3 regions of the Baekduia sp. Peel2402 genome follow, and region 1 is predicted to be linked to each of the others. Evidence: riboswitches for the same ligand, from Rfam matches in the RefSeq annotation. Region 1 holds a riboswitch; each other region holds the start of a gene.
The links. Region 1 has a riboswitch for S-adenosylmethionine ahead of ACT01A_RS19050 (dicarboxylate/amino acid:cation symporter). Riboswitches for the same ligand answer to the same signal wherever they lie in the genome.

Region 2: linked by a shared signal. The riboswitch ahead of ACT01A_RS24295 (aminotransferase class V-fold PLP-dependent enzyme) and the one ahead of ACT01A_RS19050 (dicarboxylate/amino acid:cation symporter) in region 1 are both predicted to bind S-adenosylmethionine.
Region 3: linked by a shared signal. The riboswitch ahead of thrC (threonine synthase) and the one ahead of ACT01A_RS19050 (dicarboxylate/amino acid:cation symporter) in region 1 are both predicted to bind S-adenosylmethionine.

What each region holds. Positions count from the first base shown of each region.
Region 1 is NZ_CP199582.1:3,902,129-3,907,694, reverse strand. Features, by position in the region: gene ACT01A_RS19060 (Ig-like domain-containing protein) at 1-1,133, opposite strand, end outside; gene ACT01A_RS19055 (hypothetical protein) at 1,178-2,245, opposite strand; gene ACT01A_RS19050 (dicarboxylate/amino acid:cation symporter) at 2,271-3,743, opposite strand; SAM riboswitch class IV at 3,781-3,900, opposite strand; gene ACT01A_RS19045 (methyltransferase domain-containing protein) at 4,078-4,998, shown strand; gene ACT01A_RS19040 (alpha/beta fold hydrolase) at 5,028-5,566, opposite strand, start outside.
Region 2 is NZ_CP199582.1:4,962,136-4,967,701, forward strand. Features, by position in the region: gene ACT01A_RS24275 (crotonase/enoyl-CoA hydratase family protein) at 1-432, shown strand, start outside; gene ACT01A_RS24280 (acyl-CoA dehydrogenase family protein) at 476-1,645, shown strand; gene ACT01A_RS24285 (prepilin-type N-terminal cleavage/methylation domain-containing protein) at 1,718-2,191, shown strand; gene ACT01A_RS24290 (histidine phosphatase family protein) at 2,249-2,902, shown strand; SAM riboswitch class IV at 2,958-3,079, shown strand; gene ACT01A_RS24295 (aminotransferase class V-fold PLP-dependent enzyme) at 3,159-4,472, shown strand; gene ACT01A_RS24300 (Coagulation factor 5/8 type domain-containing protein) at 4,488-5,566, opposite strand, start outside.
Region 3 is NZ_CP199582.1:414,650-420,215, reverse strand. Features, by position in the region: gene ACT01A_RS02135 (diacylglycerol/lipid kinase family protein) at 1-448, opposite strand, end outside; gene ACT01A_RS02130 (TIGR03668 family PPOX class F420-dependent oxidoreductase) at 794-1,195, opposite strand; gene ACT01A_RS02125 (LLM class F420-dependent oxidoreductase) at 1,200-2,045, opposite strand; gene ACT01A_RS02120 (magnesium transporter CorA family protein) at 2,127-3,125, opposite strand; SAM riboswitch class I at 3,257-3,347, shown strand; gene thrC (threonine synthase) at 3,406-4,671, shown strand; gene ACT01A_RS02110 (ubiquitin-like small modifier protein 1) at 4,671-4,949, shown strand; gene ACT01A_RS02105 (alpha/beta fold hydrolase) at 4,962-5,566, opposite strand, start outside.

The DNA.
Region 1 (5,566 bases):
CCGCCGACGACGCCGCCGTCGAGAACCGTGTCGAAGTTGTAGACCTTGACGCCGTGCTGCTTGGCGTACTTGTTGATCGCCGGCAGGACGGGCCGCGTGTTCGGGCACCAGGTGCCGCCGAAGAGGATGACCGCGTTCTCGCCGTCGGTGCTCTTGAGCAGGTCGACGAGCTCGGGGTAGGTGATCTGGTCGATCTGCCAGCCGTCGGCGCCGTCGGCGTCGGTCAGGACCGGGTTGCTCGCCCCCTGGGCGACGTTCGGGGCCTGCTCGGCCTGCTTGGCGTTGACCTCGTCCTTCCACCAGTCGAACTGGTCGAGCTCCTCGAGGTTGGCCGCGCCGGCCTTGTCGATGGCCGTGTTGACCGCCGACGTCGTGGACCCCGCGTCGGCCTGCGTGGTCAGTTCGGTCCAGGAGACGACCTTCGCCGCGTCGGCGCCGTCCTTGTGGTCCTTGTTGTAGATGAAGAAGAAGCTGTGCAGCGCGTTGGCGGGCGTGCCCGTCTTGTAGTTGTAGAGCGCGCCGCCGTCGAGGTCGCCGACCTTGGTGCTGTGGCCGGCCACCGAGCCGTTGTCGTTGACCGTGTTGGTGCCGGTCGTGACGGTGACCGTGGCGCTCTCGGAGTCGACGCCGTTCTGGACGACGGTCAGGCCGTTGCCGAGGTAGGAGCCGACGAGGTTCTGCCACGCGTTGTCGTACTTGGCCTGCGAGGTCGCGGGCAGCTGCGTGATGGCACCGGCGTTGCGGATGTCCAGGGCGGGCTCGTTGATCGTGCCGACCTTGGCGCTGCCCGAGAGGTTCGGGTCAAACCAGTAGACCTTCTTGACGTTCTTGGCCTTGGCGGCGGCCTCTACGGCCTGCGCACGAGCGGCGAACGTCGCGTCCAGGGCGGGGTCGCCGATCAGGACCGCGAAGTCGCCGGGCTGCTGGAGCAGCCACTGGAAGCGGTCGTAGGTGACCGGCTCGATCGCCGGGTCGGTGTCACTGGCGGGCAGGCCGAGGGCGTGCTGCAGATAGGTCGCCTCGGAGTAGTTCGTGAGGCCAGCCGGCGCCGCGGCGGCGGGCTGAGCCGTCGCCGCGAGCGCGACGACCGCGGCCGCCGCGGCCAGCACTCCGGCCGGCCGGGTCCAACGCATGGGAATGTTCACTTTGCTGTCTTCTTGTTCGTGTTTTGAGGGGTCTACAGATCGATGGGGCGTCGCGGCCCGAAGGCGCGGCGCCGGGCGAAGCCGATGAAGAAGACGGCGCCGGCTGCGGCGAACACGGCGGCGAGGATCCCGATGCCGGCCGCGCGGGTGTCCGGGACCCCGGCGCCTGCGCCCTTGGCGCTGACGAGCTCGTAGTCGGGCTTGCCGCCCGCGCCGGTGGTCGCCGCGGCGGTGGTGCCGGTGCCGTCGGTCGTCGCGGTGCCCGCGGCCGTCCCGTCGGTCGCGGTCGTGGCGGCGGCGCCGTCCGCGGTGGTGCCGTCTGCCGTCGTGGCGGCGACGGTTGCGCCACCCTTGGCGGCCGACGCGGTGCCGCTCTTGGCCGACGACGACCCGCCGCTCGTCGCGGCGCGCGAGGACGACGACTTGCTCGAAGCCTTCGAGCCGTTGGACGACGAAGAGCCGGACGCCGAGGAGCCCGAGGACGATGACTTGGTCGTGGGCGTCGTGGAGCCCTTCGAGGTCGACGACGAGGACTTCGTGGTCGACCCCGTGCCCTTGGTCGTCTTCGACCCGGTGGACTTGGTCGTCGCCGCCGACGTCGAGGTGCCCGAGGTCGTCGTCGCCGCGCCCGAGCTGCCGGTGCTCGCGGCTGCCTGATTGGTGGCCGCCGCGTTCGTGCCGTTCGTCCCGCTCGTGCTCGTGCTCGAAGTCGACGGCGTGCTGGTGTTGTTGGTGGTCGTCGTCGGGGTGGTTTGCGTCCCGCCCGCGGCCTGCTGCTGCTTGACCCACGTGTCGTAGGAGCTGATCCGCGACCACTCGGTCCAGTGCGCGGTGGTGATCAGGTCGCCGCCGCCGTCGTAGTACTGGATCTGGTTCTCGGAGAAGTCGTACTCGACGTTCGGGATCGGCGTGCAGGCGTAGTCGTCGTAGCCGGGCAGCGTGTCCGCGCCGTCGTGGTAGGTCTGGCCGTCGATCGTCACGTCGATCGGAGCGGGATGGTCGGCGGGGTTGGTGATGTCCGTGGCGTGCGCGGCGGGAGCCGCGACGCCCAGGACGGCGGCGGCGAGGACGGGCCGCAGCCAACGGGGGAAGACCGTCACTGGAGTTCCTTTTCGGTTCAGGGAGTTACTGGAGGGAGGGATCGACGACCGCGAGCTCTTCGCCGCCCCAGAAGACGCGGGGCGTCAGCTCGGACCCGGTCGCCGCGACCGCGGTCGGCCAGGGCGCGACGTGGATGGGCGGCGGGGACGGCGACACGAGCTGCTCGGCCTCCACGAACTCCGCGCGGCCCGCGAAGATCTCGTCGTCCAGCAGCCCGGTCTGGCGCGCGACGACCGTGGCGCTCACCGCGGCGGCGGTCACGTTGGTCGCGGTGCGCGCCATGTCGGCGATCACCCCGATGGGGATCGTCGCCGCGACGAACTCCAGCGGCAGGTGCGCGGCCGACAGGACGGTGGCGGCCGCGACCGTCGCCGCGCCGGGCACACCGGCCGTGCCGACCGAGACGATCACGCCGAGGAACGCCAACACGATGTAGTCGGTCACCGAGTAGGAGATCCCGTAGGCGTTGATCCCCCAGACGGCGATCATGATCGGCCAGATCCCCGCGCAGCCCGGCATCCCGATCGTCGAGCCCAGCGGCGCCGTGAAGTGCGCGATCTCCGAGTGCACGCCGACCTGGCGCGTGAGCTGCCCGGTCGTCACCGGCAGCGTGCCGATGCTGCTCTGGGTGCTGAACGCGGTCAGCTGCGCCGGGAAGATCTTGCGGAAGAACGCCACCACCGGCACGCGCGCGAAGGCGCTCAGAAGCGCGCCGTTGAGCAGGTAGGCGTGGATGAAGCACGCGATCCAGACCAGCGCCAGCAGCCCGCCGAGCGACTTGAAGTCCTCGCCGAGGTTCGAGCTGCTGCCGACCATCGCGGCCGTCAGCGCGACGATCGCGTAGGGCGTGAGCCGGATGACGTAGCCGACCGCCTTGAAGATGACCAACTTGAGCGCCTCGGCGCCGGCGCCGAACAGCCGGACCTTGTCGCCCTCCTTCTCCAGCAGCGCCAGGTAGGCCACCGACAACGTGACCGCGATCAAGATGATGGGGATGATGTCGTTGGCGCTGAAGTTCTGAGCGATGTTGGTGGGGAAGAAGCCAACGACGACCTGCGCGAAGTCCTGGACCTGACCCTGGATCGCGTCGGTCGACTTCTCGCCGAGCTGGTGGTGGACGCCGTGGCCCGGACGGAACGCGAGCGCGAGGCCGAGCGCGAGCACGACCGCCAGCGCGTTGCTGAGCATCAGCCAGAAGATCGAGCGCAGGCCGATGCTGCGCAGCTTGGCCAGGCTGCCGAGCGACGTGATCGAGGAGACGATCGCGATCAGGATCAGCGGCGCCACCGTCGCCAACAGCACGTTGATGTAGATGTGGCCGATCGGGTCGATCGCCTCGACGTCCGTGCCGGCGAGCAGGCCGATCGGGACGCCGATCCCCAGCGCGAACAGCGCGATGAGGCTGAAGTTCAACTCGCGCTTGCGCAGCCACCAGATGGCGGCCCAGCTGACGAGCACCGCGCCCAACGGCGCCAGCTCCGACCAATTGACGTGCATCCTGCATCCTCCATATGGGGTCGTCCGGACCACGAGGGATCCGCGCTTGAAAGCGTGCATTCCGGCGGCACGCGAACCTGGTCCTCACCCGGGGCACCCCACCGCGGACGGGGGTTGCCGGCCAGCAAGCCGGGGCTTGGCACTGGCACTCATGACCGCGGCGGACAATAGCAAATTCCCACGGAATTCATAGGAAAGGTCTTTTTAGGCGTGTTCAACGCCTACTCGGACGCGCGAGGAGGGTGCGGTCCGAGCCGGTCTGTCAAGGGAAAGCCCGGCGCCGGCCCGGCGCCGGGCGTCAGAATGCCTGCGACCTCGCTCAGGAGCCTTCACCATGACCGATCACGCCATCTTCATTCCCGACGAGCACATGCGCCGCAAGCGCGACGCGTACTGGACCGACCTGGTCGGCGGTGTCACCGGGCGCTACAAGACCGCCCAGGTCCAGCGTCTGCTGGAAGGCCGAACGTTGCCGGAGGGGTCATCGATCGTCGATGTCGGCGCCGGCACCAGCGACCTGTCCAAGATGGTCGCCGAGTACGGCGACATCGACTCGATCGTCTGCCTCGACTACGACGACGACATCGTCCAGCGCAGCCGCGCCGCCGAGACCGACTCGCGGGTGCAGTGGCGCACCGGAGACGCCAGCGACCTCGCCGCCTACGGCAGCGACGTCGGCGCCGTCGGGTTCTTCGACATCCTCCACGAGGTGTACTCGTTCGTCGGCCGCTCGCCGCAGACCGGCGCGATCGACCACGCCGTCGGGCGCGCCGCCGTCGAGGACATCCTGCGCGCGGCGGCTACGGCGCTGGCACCCGGCGGCGTGATCCTGATCACCGACGACGTCCTCCCCGAGGAGGGCGACACGCCCGTTCGCGTGCGCACCAAGACGCCGGAGATCGCGGAGGTGCTGCACCGCATCGCCCGCGAGTACCCGTCCCGCCCGCTGGAGATCGCCTGGGAGGACGACGGCCGCACGTTCACGATCCCGGCGCGGACGTTCATCACGCTGCTGACCCAGTACAACAAGCCCAAGCAGGGCGACGAGGCGCGCTGGGCCGTGGAGCAGATGGAAGTCCACGAGTACATGTCGGCCTCGGAGTACCAGGCCTTCTTCGGCGACCTGGGCCTCACGGTGGCCGTCGACGTCGGAACGCCGCCCGAGGCCGGCGCGGAGTGGGCAGAAGACTTCGAGGTCCTCGACGGCCTGCCGGGCTTCCCCAACAAGCGCGTCGCGGTCCTCGCCGCCAAGTAGATCCGCCCGCGCTCCGCGCCGGGAGTTACCTAGGACTGGATGAAGGCCAACAGGTCGGCGTTGATCGTCGCCGCCTCGGTCGTCGGCATCCCGTGCGGGAAACCGGCGTAGGTCTTCAGCGTGCCGTTCTGGACCAGCTCGGCCGACAGCGGGCCCGAGTCGGCGTAGGGGACGACCTGGTCGTCGTCGCCGTGCATGACCAGGACCGGGACCGAGATCTTCTTGAGGTCCTCGGTGAAGTCGGTCTGCGAGAACGCGACGACGCCGTCGTAATGGGCCTTGGCGCCACCCATCATGCCCTGGCGCCACCAGTTGCCGATGATCGCGTCGTTGGGCTCGACGCCGTCGCGGTTGTAGCCGTAGAAGGCGGTCGACGGCAGCTCGCGGTAGAACGAGGACCGGTTGGTGGCGACCTGCTCCTGGATGCCGTCGAAGACCTCCTTGGGCAGCCCGCCCGGGTTGGCCTCGGTCTTGACCATGATCGGCGGGACCGCGCTGATCAGGACCGCCTTGGCGACGCGGCTCTCGCCGTGGCGCGCGATGTAGTGCGCGACCTCGCCGCCGCCGG
Region 2 (5,566 bases), 1.1 Mb from region 1:
GGCGGCGACGTCCGGATCGCCACGCCCGACGCCAAGCTGTCGATCATGGAGATGCGCTGGGGCCTGGTGCCGGACATGGGCATCACCCAGACGCTGCCGCGGCTGATGCCGATCGACCGCGCCAAGGAGCTGACCTACACCGGGCGCGTCGTCAGCGGCACCGAGGCCGCCGAGCTGGGCCTGGTGACGCGCGTCGCCGACGACCCGCTGTCGGCCGCGCTGGAGCTCGCCACCGAGATCGCCAACAAGTCGCCCGACGCGGTCCGTCGCGCCAAGCGCATGTACGAGGACGTCTGGCAGACCGACGACCGCGCCGCCGCGCTGCTGCTGGAGTCCGAGCTACAGGCCCAGATCATCGGCAAGCCCAATCAGATCGCCGCGGTCACCGCCGGCATGAGCGGCGAGCCGCCGGTCTTCACCGACCCCTCCTGACGAGGGGGCTCGGATCCCCCATCTGGGTGTACCGTGCCCGGCCATGTCGATCACGACCGCCCCGGGCGCGAGGCGCCCGCTGTTCGAAGACGTCCACGACGATTACCGCGAGAGCTTCCGCCGCTTCTTGCAGGCCGAGGTCGTCCCGCACCACGAGGAGTGGCAGGAAGCGCACATCGTCTCGCGCGACCTTTTCACCAAGGCTGCCGAGCACGGCTTCCTGGCGATGGCCGTCGAGGAGGAGTTCGGCGGCTCCGAGGTCGATGACTGGCGCTTCAACGCGATCCTGGCTGAGGAGGCCGCTTACGCGGTCGTGCAGTCGTCGTGGATGGGCCCCACCGTCCACAACGACCTCGGCCTGCCCTACCTGCGCGCCGCCGCCAACGAGGAGCAGAAGCAGCGCTGGTTCCCGGGCGTCGCCTCCGGCGAGAAGATCCTCGCCCTGGCGATGACCGAGCCGGGCACGGGCTCTGACCTGGCGGGCATCGCGGCCCGCGCCAAGAAGGACGGCGACGACTACATCATCAACGGCGCCAAGACCTTCATCTCTAACGGCATCAACGCCGACCTGGTCGTCACCGCGGTCCGCACGGGCGACGACCCGCACCGCGGCCTGTCGATGTTCGTCATCGAGCGCGGCTTCGAGGGCTTCGAGCGCGGCAAGCAGATCCACAAGCGCGGCCAGCACGCCAACGACACGGCCGAGCTGTTCTTCAACGACTGCCGCGTCCCGGCCGAGAACCTGCTCGGCGATGAGGGCACGGGCTTCGCGCAGCTGATGGCGCACCTGATCCCCGAGCGCCTCGGCCTGGCCGTCTCCTCGATGGCCGCCTGCGAGGCCGCGCTGGCGATGACGCTGGAGTACGTCAAGGAGCGCAAGGCGTTCGGCCGGCCGATCGGCTCGTTCCAGAACTCGCGCTTCGTGCTGGCCGACCTTCAGACCAAGGTCGACATCTCGCGCTGCTGGATGGACCGCACGATCTCCCGTTACACCGAGGGCACCTGCACGGTCCAGGAGGCGGCGCAGGCCAAGTACTGGACGACGGACCTGCTCTCCGAGGTCTCCGACGCCTGCGTCCAGCTCTTCGGCGGCTACGGCTACACCACGGAGTACAAGATCTCCGAGATCTGGGCCGACGCTCGCGTCAACCGCATCTACGCCGGCACGAACGAGATCATGAAGGAGCTCGTCGGCCGCTCGATGGGCCTGTAGGACCCTCGCTTACGACCGCACGCTGACATCCGGGGCTTCAAAATCCCGGATGTCGGCCGAACAGCGTGAGGGATGGCACGACGTGACGAGGGCTTCACGCTGATCGAGCTGCTGGTGGTGATCCTGATCATCGGGATCTTGGCCGCGATTGCGCTGCCGAACCTGACCTCCCAGCAGAAGAAGGCGACGGGCGCGGACGCAAAGCAGACCGCGGCGATCGCGCTGCGCGCGATGGAGGTCTACGCGACCGACAACAACGGCAGCTACGCGGGCGCCACGACGGCGTCGCTGGTCGTCGCGCAGCCCGCGCTCAAGCAGGTCAACACCGAGAGCCGCCTGCTCGTGTCCGGCACGAGCTCGTCTAACCCGGAGGCGACGAGCTTCGTCGTCGGCGTGCGGGCCAAGGGCGCCAACGGCGCCTGGTTCGCGTTCTACCGCGACGGCACCGGCGTCCAGCGCCTCTGCTCGCCGGGCGGCGCGTCCGGTTGCAGCGCCGCGATCCCGGGCGTGTCGTTCCCGGGCTACGGCTCCGTCGGCTCCTGGTAGCACGCGGCGCCCGAGGCCCGGCGGGCAAGTTGTAGGGTTTCCTGCCTGCCTTCCCTGCTGCTCGTCCGCCACGCCCAGGCGTCCTTCGGCGCCGCCGACTACGACGTCCTCTCTGAGCGCGGCGTGGAGCAGGCGGCCGTGCTCGCGAGCGACTTCGCCCGGCGTGGTGTCGCGCCCGCCCGCGTGATCACCGGCGACCTGCGCCGCCAGCGCGACACGCTCGCGCCGCTGGGCCTCTCAACGACCGTCGACCCGCGCTGGGACGAGTACGACTCCGACGGCATCCTGTCGGCGCACTCGACCAGCGCCGCGCGCGAGCACCGCGGGCCCGGCGACGACGACACGCCCGCGCTGACCTCACGCCAGTTCCAGGAGATCCTGGAAGAGGCGCTGCTCGGCTGGATCGCGGCGGGCGCCGACGGCCCGGCGCGGGAGAGCTGGCCGGCGTTCGCCACGCGCGTCGAGGGCGCTCTGCACGACGCGGCCGACGGCCTGGGCACGGGGGAGACCGCGGTCGTCTGCACCTCGGGCGGCGTGCTGGCCGCGATCATGGTCGCGCTGCTCGGCGTGGCGCCGGAGGCGTTCGTGCGCTTCAACCGCGTGACGGTCAACACGGGGATCTCGCGCGTGGCGGTCGGCCGCGCGGGCCTGACGCTCGTGTCGTTCAACGAGCATGCCCACCTCGACGGCGAGCTGCTGACCTACCGCTGACCCGTCGCGCATCGCTTGTCCACCGTCTCGGTGCAGATGCGCTATTCTCCGTCTCGGTCAAGAGCGCCAGCGTCAAGCCCCGGCTCGCTGGCCGGCAACCCCCGTCCGCGGTGGGGTGCCCCGGGTGAGGACCAGGTTCGCGCGCCGCGATGGACGGCGCGCTTGCAAGCGCGGATCCCTCACAGGGTCCCGGACAAGACCCGAGATGGAGAAGACGATGAGCTTGATCGACGTGGCCACGGAGCCGCTGCTGCCGGTGCTCGGCGCCGACCTGCGCGTGCCGCTGGCCGACGGCCGCAGTGCGCGCTACGTCAACCTCGACTACGCGGCGACGGCGCCCGCGCTGGCGTGCGTCGCCGAGCGCGTCAACGCGGTCCTGCCCTACGCGGGCAGCGTGCACCGCGGATCCGGCGTGCCGTCGCGCGTGGCGAGCGGGTTGTATGAGAACGCGCGCGAGAGCGTGGGGCAGCGCCTGGGTGCGCGCGCCGACGACCACGTGATCTTCACGCGTAACACGACCGACGCCACCAACTTGCTCGCCGCGTGCGTGCCGGCGGGCCGCGGCGACGTCGTCACGCTCGACGTCGAGCACCACGCCAACCTGCTGCCGTGGCGCCGCGCGGCGTGCGGGACGCGCGTCGTGGCGCACGCGCCGACGCTGGCCGAGACGCTGGTGCGGGTGGAGGACGCGTTGGGCGCCGCGCCCGCCGCGCTGCTGGCGATCACCGGCGCGTCGAACGTGACCGGCGAGGTGCTGCCGCTCGAGGAGATCGTGGCGATCGCGCGCCGCCACGGCACGCGCGTGTTCGTGGACGCCGCGCAGCTCGCGCCGCACCGCGCGATCGACCTCGCCGAGTCCGGCGTCGACTACCTCGCGTTGTCAGGGCACAAGGCCTACGCACCGTACGGGGCGGGCGTGTTGGTCGGCCGCGCCGACTGGCTGGACGCGGCGCCGCCGTACCTCGCGGGTGGCGGCGCCGTGGTCGAGGTGACGGTCGACGACGTCGCCTGGGCCGACGGACCGCGCCGCCACGAGGCGGGCACGCCGAACCTCGCCGGCGCGGTCGCGCTGGCCGCGGCGCTCGACGCGCTCGCGGAGCTCCCGCTCGCCGACCACGAGGCCGCGCTGCGCCGGACGTTGTTGGAGGGGTTGGGCGCGATCGCAGGCGTGACGACGCTTTCGATCTGGTCCGACACGCCGGACGCCATCGGCACCGTCGCCTTCACCGTCGAGGGCTACGCGCCCGGCCTCGTCGGCGCCTACCTCTCCGCCGAGCACGGCATCGGCCTGCGCGACGGCCGTTTCTGCGCGCACCCGCTGCTCGCGCGCTTCGGCCTCCCGGACGGCGCGGTGCGCGCCTCCTTCGGCCTCGGCTCCCGCCACGCCGACGCCGAGCGCCTCATCGCCGCGATCGAGAAGCTCGTCACCGACGGCCCGGCCAACACCTACAACCAGACCTCGGAGGGCTGGCTGCCGGCCGACGACCGCCGCGACCTCACCACCTGGCTCGGCGCGGACGTCTCCCGCGCGAAGGCGTCGCCCTGCGAGCGCCGCCGCCACGCGGTGTAGCGGCGGCGCGCGCGCTCAGCCCGGCACCGAGATCTGCAGGTGGCAGAGCGCCGAGAGCGCGGCGGTGAGCTTCGCGTCGCCCGCGCCGACGAGCGGCTGGCCGGTGAGCGGCGCCGTGGTGCCTGCGCCCGCGCTGGCGCCGCTGCCGTCACCGGTGGCCGCGGCGGCGTTGGCGGCGGCCTGCTGGGTCTGCGCGGTGGAGGCCTCGAACGGCGTCGTCGTCTGGGTCGCGCGCGCTGATGAGACGCGGGAGAGGGCGGCGGCCAGGGCGGCGGGGTCGCCGGCCAGCCCCGACGTGGCGGTGGCGGCGACGGTCACGACGCCGTCCTTGACCAGGTAGGCGTAGGTCGTGCCGTTGGCCGGAACGGCGTGGACGCCTTCGGGTGCCGTGGTGGTCGAACCGACCGCGATGCCTCCGGCGCTGCGGCCGCGCGCGGTGGACCCGACCAGCTCGACGGTCCCGGCCGGCGTCAGCTCGGCCACGTCGGCGCGGCCGTCGTTGCCGTCGCCTGAGACGCAGTAGCTCCACGCGCGGTCGCGCTGCTGCGGCTGCCCGGCGGTGTCCAGCAAGGCGGTCCAGGACCGGCCGAGCCGCAGCGCGCCCACGCCCGTCGCCTCGATCGCCCCGTCGGGCGCCGCGCACGTCGGCGTCGCCACGCCCTCCGCGCGCTCCCACATCTCCAGGTAGGCCTCGGAGCCGTTCCACATGTCCTTGACCAGCGCGTCGCCGCCGAGGCGCCGCAGGTCCGCGAACCAGTCGGCGTAGAGCCCGTACTGCGCGACGCCGTCCTTGTTGTAGTCAAACGTCCGCTCGCCGGTCTTCTGGCGCTGGAAGGTCACGGTCCCGTCGAGCGACTTGAAGGGGTACTCGAGCGAGCCGCTGCCGTCCGCGTCGGTTCCCGGCTGCTCGCTGAGCCCGCCGAGGTCGGCGCCGTAGCCCCAGCCGAACTGGTACGGCGTCGCGCGTGGCCGGTACTCCTGCCACTGCTTGACGTAGTCGGTGGCCGCCGAGTGCCCCGGGAACGCGAGGCCGCCGAGCTTCCAGATCCGCGGCCAGTTGCCGGGATCCATCCAGCCGTGCGGGGAGATCACGC
Region 3 (5,566 bases), 2.0 Mb from region 1:
CCATCGCCATCCGGACCTCGCGCGGCTGCCAGTCGTCGGCTATCCGCAGCAGGTGCTCGGTCGCGTCGACGATGTCGTTCGGGATCCCGAGCATCCGCGCGTACACGTTGGTCGAGCCGCCGGGCAGGCAGGTCAGCGGCGTCTCGGAGCCGCGCAGGCCGTTGGCGGCCTCGTTGACCGTGCCGTCGCCGCCGAACGCGACGACCACGTCGTAGCCCTCGCCGGCCGCCTCGCGCGTCAGCGCGGTGGCGTGATCGCGGGCCTCGGTGTCGACGGCCGTGACCTCGTAGCGCCCCTGAAGGGCGTAGACCACGAGGTTGCGCAGGCGGTCGGAGACCGTGGTCGCATAGGGGTTGACGATGACCAGCATGCGCTTGCGCTCGGTGGGAGCGTTCAACGCAAACTGGTCGCCGAGGGATTCGAGCGACTCGAGGCTGGCGGCGGGCACGTGGGGGAATACACCGCTTTGGCCTGCGGGTCACACACGGAACAGGTTCGGGATTCCGCACCTGCCAAACGCAAGGGACCACCACTGACCCTCCCCCCGTTGAGGGATTGAATGGTTGCCGTGACCTCCCTGCGGAACTCCCACCGAGAGCTCCTCGCTCTCCTCCTTGTGACGAGCTCCATCTTCGTGGCCGCAGGGATCGCCGACGCCGCCGGTTCAACGACAAACGCGCCGTCTCACGACGGCACGGCCGGCGTCAGCACCCAGTCCGTGCCCTAGGGCCGGTCGCGCTCGCTCGCACGCTTCGGCGCTGCGGGTGAGCGCGATCGGCGCGCGCGGCTGCTCTCAGCCCGCCGCCGACCAGGACACGATCCGCTCCACGTCGAGCGCGATCACGGGCCCTTCCGGCCGCCGTTCCGCGTACTGCGGGTACTTGGCCACCAGCGCGTCAAGCTCTGCCGTGGCCTCCGCCGCTTCGAGCACCCGCGCCGCGCCGTCCGCGCGAACCCACCACAGTGCGCTCCAGTCCGCGTCGCCGTAGTGGTCGACCAACACCGACGCCCGCGGATCCCGCCGCAAGTCCTCGACCCGCGCCAGCGCCCGCGTCGCCTTCGGCTTGTGGTCGACCGCATGGACGATCGACCTCCCGACGACCGCGAACGTCACCGGCACGACACGCGGGGCGGTCGTGGCGAAGCGCGCGACGCGGGCGCCGCCCAGCAGCTCCCACGCGCGCTCGTCGGTCATCCGGTCAGCCGATCCCGACGTCGTGCAGCTCGTACATCACGCGCTCGACCCGATCCAGCTCGGCCTCCACGACCGACCGCCGGCCCGACGGCAGCCAGAACAGCACGCGGTCCGCGCCCGCCTGCTCATACCGCTCCAGCAGCGACGGCTCCAGGTCTGGGCCCATGACGACGACCTCGATCGGCCGGTCGGCGCGCTCGCGCAGCTCCCCGATCCGCTCCAGGACTCCAGAGGCGTGGTTCGGCATCCACGCGTCGCCGTATTCCAACACGCGATCCAACACCGTTGGCCCGTTGCCGCCAACCAGGATCGGCGGGTGCGGCTTCTGCAGCGGCTTGGGATCGCTCCAGATCCGGTCGAAGTTCACGAAGTCCCCGTGGAACGACGCCTCGTGGTGGGTCCAGATCGCCTTCATCGCCAGCACGTGCTCGCGCATCCGCTTCATCCGCGTGCGCGGATCGACGCCGTGGTTGTCCATCTCCTCGCGGTTCCAGCCCGCGCCGACCCCGAACTCGAAGCGCCCGCCGCTGAGGTGATCGAGCGACGCGACCTCCTTGGCGGTGACGATCGGGTCGCGCTGCGGCACCAACGCGATGCCCGTGCCCACGCGCAGGTTCTGCGTCGCCGCCAGCGCGTAGGCCGACGCCACGAACGGGTCGTACGTCCGCGCGTACTTGCGCGGCAGCGGCGGCGCGCCCTCGCGACCACCCCACGGCGACTCACGCGACGCCGGGATGTGCGTGTGCTCGGCCCACAGCAGCCAGCGATGGCCGCGCTCCTCGACCAGCCGCGCGAGCTCCGCGGGCCCGAGGCCGTCGTGGGTGGGGAAGTAAGCGACGCCGGCGTCCATAGCGACCAAGGTAGCCGCCACCGCGACGTACGAGCCGCTAGGCGAGTACTCGCATGAAAACGAGCCCGCAGGGCGAGGCTTTCACAGCCAGCCGCGCTTGCGGAACCACAGCACCATGCCGGTCAACACCGACAACATGACGACGATCGTGATCCAGAACGCGTGCACCGAGCCTTCGCCCGGGACGCCGACGTTCATGCCCAGGACCGACGCGATCAGCGTCAGCGGCAGCATGATCACGCTGAACGCTGTCAGCACGCGGATCGAGTCGTTCAGGCGGTGGGAGAGCACGGACTCGTTGGTGGTCTCGAGGCCCTCGATCACCTCCTTGAAGTTCTCCAACATGTCCCAGACGCGTTCGGACGCGTCGTTGATGTCGTCGAAGTAGATGTCCAACTCGCCGGTGACGTAGCGCTTGGTGCGCTCTAGGTCCTTCAGCGCCGTGCGCTGCGGCCGGACGATCTTGCGGAAGTTGATGATCTCCTGCTTGGCGTTGGAGAGATCACGGACAACTTCGCGGTTGGCCTCCTCGTCGAAGATCGCCTCCTCCAGGCGCTCGAGCTTGAGGCTCATCTTGCGCAGCATGGGGAAGGACGCGTCCACGCAGGCGTCGACCACCTTGTACAACAAGTAGCCGGCACCCTTGGAGAACATGTCCTCGCGGACGTCCTCGTTGGTCCGGCAGCGGTCGAAGACGTACTGCAACGGCGCCAGCGGCTCGTTCGGGAGCGTGATCAGGAAGTCGGGGCCGACGAAGATGTCGACCTCGGCGGCGTTCAGCCGGTTGACGCGCTTGTCGTAGACCGGGAAGTGCAGGACCACGAACAGGTAGTCGGGGTACTCGTCGACCTTCGGCCGCTGGTTGCGCGAGTAGACGTCCTCGTAGTCCAGCGGGTGGAAGTCGAAGTGCTCTTCCAGCCAGGCGCGGTCGACCGCACGGGGGCGCTCGATGTTGATCCAGCGCAGGCCCTCGGCTTCGACGACCTCGACGTTGGGGACGTCAGGCTCAGCGGCGTGGGCGCTGCCGTCCGCGCGAGAGCGGGCAGCGCGACGCAGAGGCGGGCGGGGCAGCCTCGGCATTACGACTTAGGGGCTCGTCGACGGACGGGATCACGATGAGAAGCAGTGTACTGGGCGTACAACGAATCGTTGTACACGGACCACGGCTTGCGACCTCAAGTCCTACTGCTATCGTTCCGACCACATAGCTGAACACGTCCAGAGGGGTGGAGGGACCGGCCCGATGAAACCCCGGCAACCCCCGCGCATGCGCGGGTAGGTGCCAATTCCTGGAGACGTGTGGCGGTAGAAGCCACTTCTTCGTCACACACCACAACGACGAAGAACTGGGGTTTCCCGAATGGCTGTCACCAACCTGGCCTGTCGCGAGTGCGGCACCGAGTACGAGCTCACCGCGCAGTACGTCTGCCACAAGTGCTTCGGCCCGCTCGAGGTCAAGTACGACCACACCGCGCTGGCCGACGACGTCGCCTCTCTCCGTCGCCGGATCACCTCCGGCCCGCAGAACATCTGGCGCTACGTGGACTTCCTGCCGCTGGTCGAGGGCCAGCCGGGTCCGTCCGCCAAGATCCTCTCGCGCGTGGGACTGCCCGCGGGCTGCACGCCGCTGGTCCGCGCGGACCGGCTGGCCGAGCGCCTGGGCCTCAAGGAGGTCTGGGTCAAGAACGACGCGCACAACCCCACGCACTCCTTCAAGGACCGCGTCGTCTCCGTCGCCGCCGCCCGCGCGCGTGAGCTCGGCTTCGACACGCTGGCCTGCGCCTCCACCGGCAACCTCGCCAACGCCGTCGCCGCCGCGGCCGCCGCGCTCGGGATGCCGTCCTACGTCTTCATCCCGTCGGACCTCGAGGAGCAGAAGATCCTCGCCACCGGCGTGTACGGCACCAACTTGGTGAAGATCAAGGGCAACTACGACGACGTCAACCGCCTCTGCACCGAGATCAGCGGTGAGCAGGAGTCGTGGGCGTTCGTGAACGTCAACATGCGCCCGTACTACGCCGAGGGCTCCAAGACCTTGGCCTACGAGATCGCCGAGCAGCTCGGCTTCCGCACGCCGGACCGCGTCGTCGCGCCGATCGCCTCCGGGTCGTTGTACACCAAGATCGCCAAGGGCTTTGACGAATGGCGCGAGCTGGGCCTGATCGAGGGCGACGCGCCCACGATGAACGGCGCCCAGGCGCTGGGCTGCTCGCCGGTCGCCACCGCGTTCGCCGAGGGCACCGACGTCTGCCGCCCGGTCAAGCCGGACACCATCGCCAAGTCGCTGGCGATCGGCAACCCGGCCGACGGCCCCTACGCAGTCGAGTTGGCCAACAACTCCGGCGGCGGCATCGACTCGGTCACCGACGAGGAGATCAAGGCCGGCATCCGCCTGCTTGCCGAGACGACGGGCATCTTCACCGAGACCGCCGGTGGCGTCACCACCGCGACGCTGGCCAAGCTCGCCGACCGCGGCGACATCGACCCCGAGGAGCGCGTCGTGCTCGTCATCACGGGTGACGGCCTCAAGACCCTCGACGCCGTCCGCGGCACCTTCGAGGCGCACGAGATCGAGCCGAAGTTCTCGGCCTTCGAGAACACCGTCCTTGCCGGGGCCACCGCCTGATGGCCGTCGTCGTCAAGCTCCCGACCCAGCTGCGCGCCGCCGCCGGCGGCGCGTCCAAGGTCGAGGTCACCGCTGAGACTGTCGGTGCCGCGCTCGAGGCGCTGTACGAAGCACACCCCGATCTCCGCGACTCGCTCTCCGACGGCGACGGCGGCCTGCGCCGCTTCGTCAACGTCTACGTCGACGGCGAAGACGTCCGCTTCGGCGACGGCCTCTCGACGCCGGTCAAGGACGGCGGCGAGATCCAGGTGCTGCCGGCTGTCGCCGGCGGCCGCTAGCGCTCTCGCGCCTCACGACACCGCGTCCAGCCAGGCCGCCAGCTCGCGCGGCTTGGCCAGCGACGGCAGGTGGCCGGTGTCGATCGTGTCGGCCTTGACGCCGAGGCGCTCGTAGGCGAGGTCGCGGGCGAAGGCATAGGGGAAGACGCGGTCGTCGCGGGCGACGAGGACGCGGGTCGGCACGTCCGGCCAGGCGTCCAGCGGCCACGGCTCCACGCACGGGCGGTCGGACTGCTCCTGGCCGGGGCGGGCTAAGGCCTCTGCGACGAGCGGCTCCGGCACGTCGTGGAAGAAGCTCTCGATCTCGTCGAACGGCGGCGTGTCGCGACGGCCCTCGGCGGTCGTCGTCCACCAGTCGTTCACCGACTCGCCAGTTGCCGGGATCATCGGCGCGACGAGCAGCAACGCCTCGACGTCAACGTCCGCCGCCGCGATCGGCGCGCTGAAGGCGCCCATTGAGTGCGCGACCAGGACGACGTCGTAGCGGCCGGTGATCGCCTCGATGATCACGTCGGCGTACTTGTACAACCCGGCCGTGTCGTCGCCCGCAGGCAGGTCGATCGGCGTCGCCCCATGGCCGCGCTCGCGCAGCAGCGCCGCCACGTGCGACCAGTACC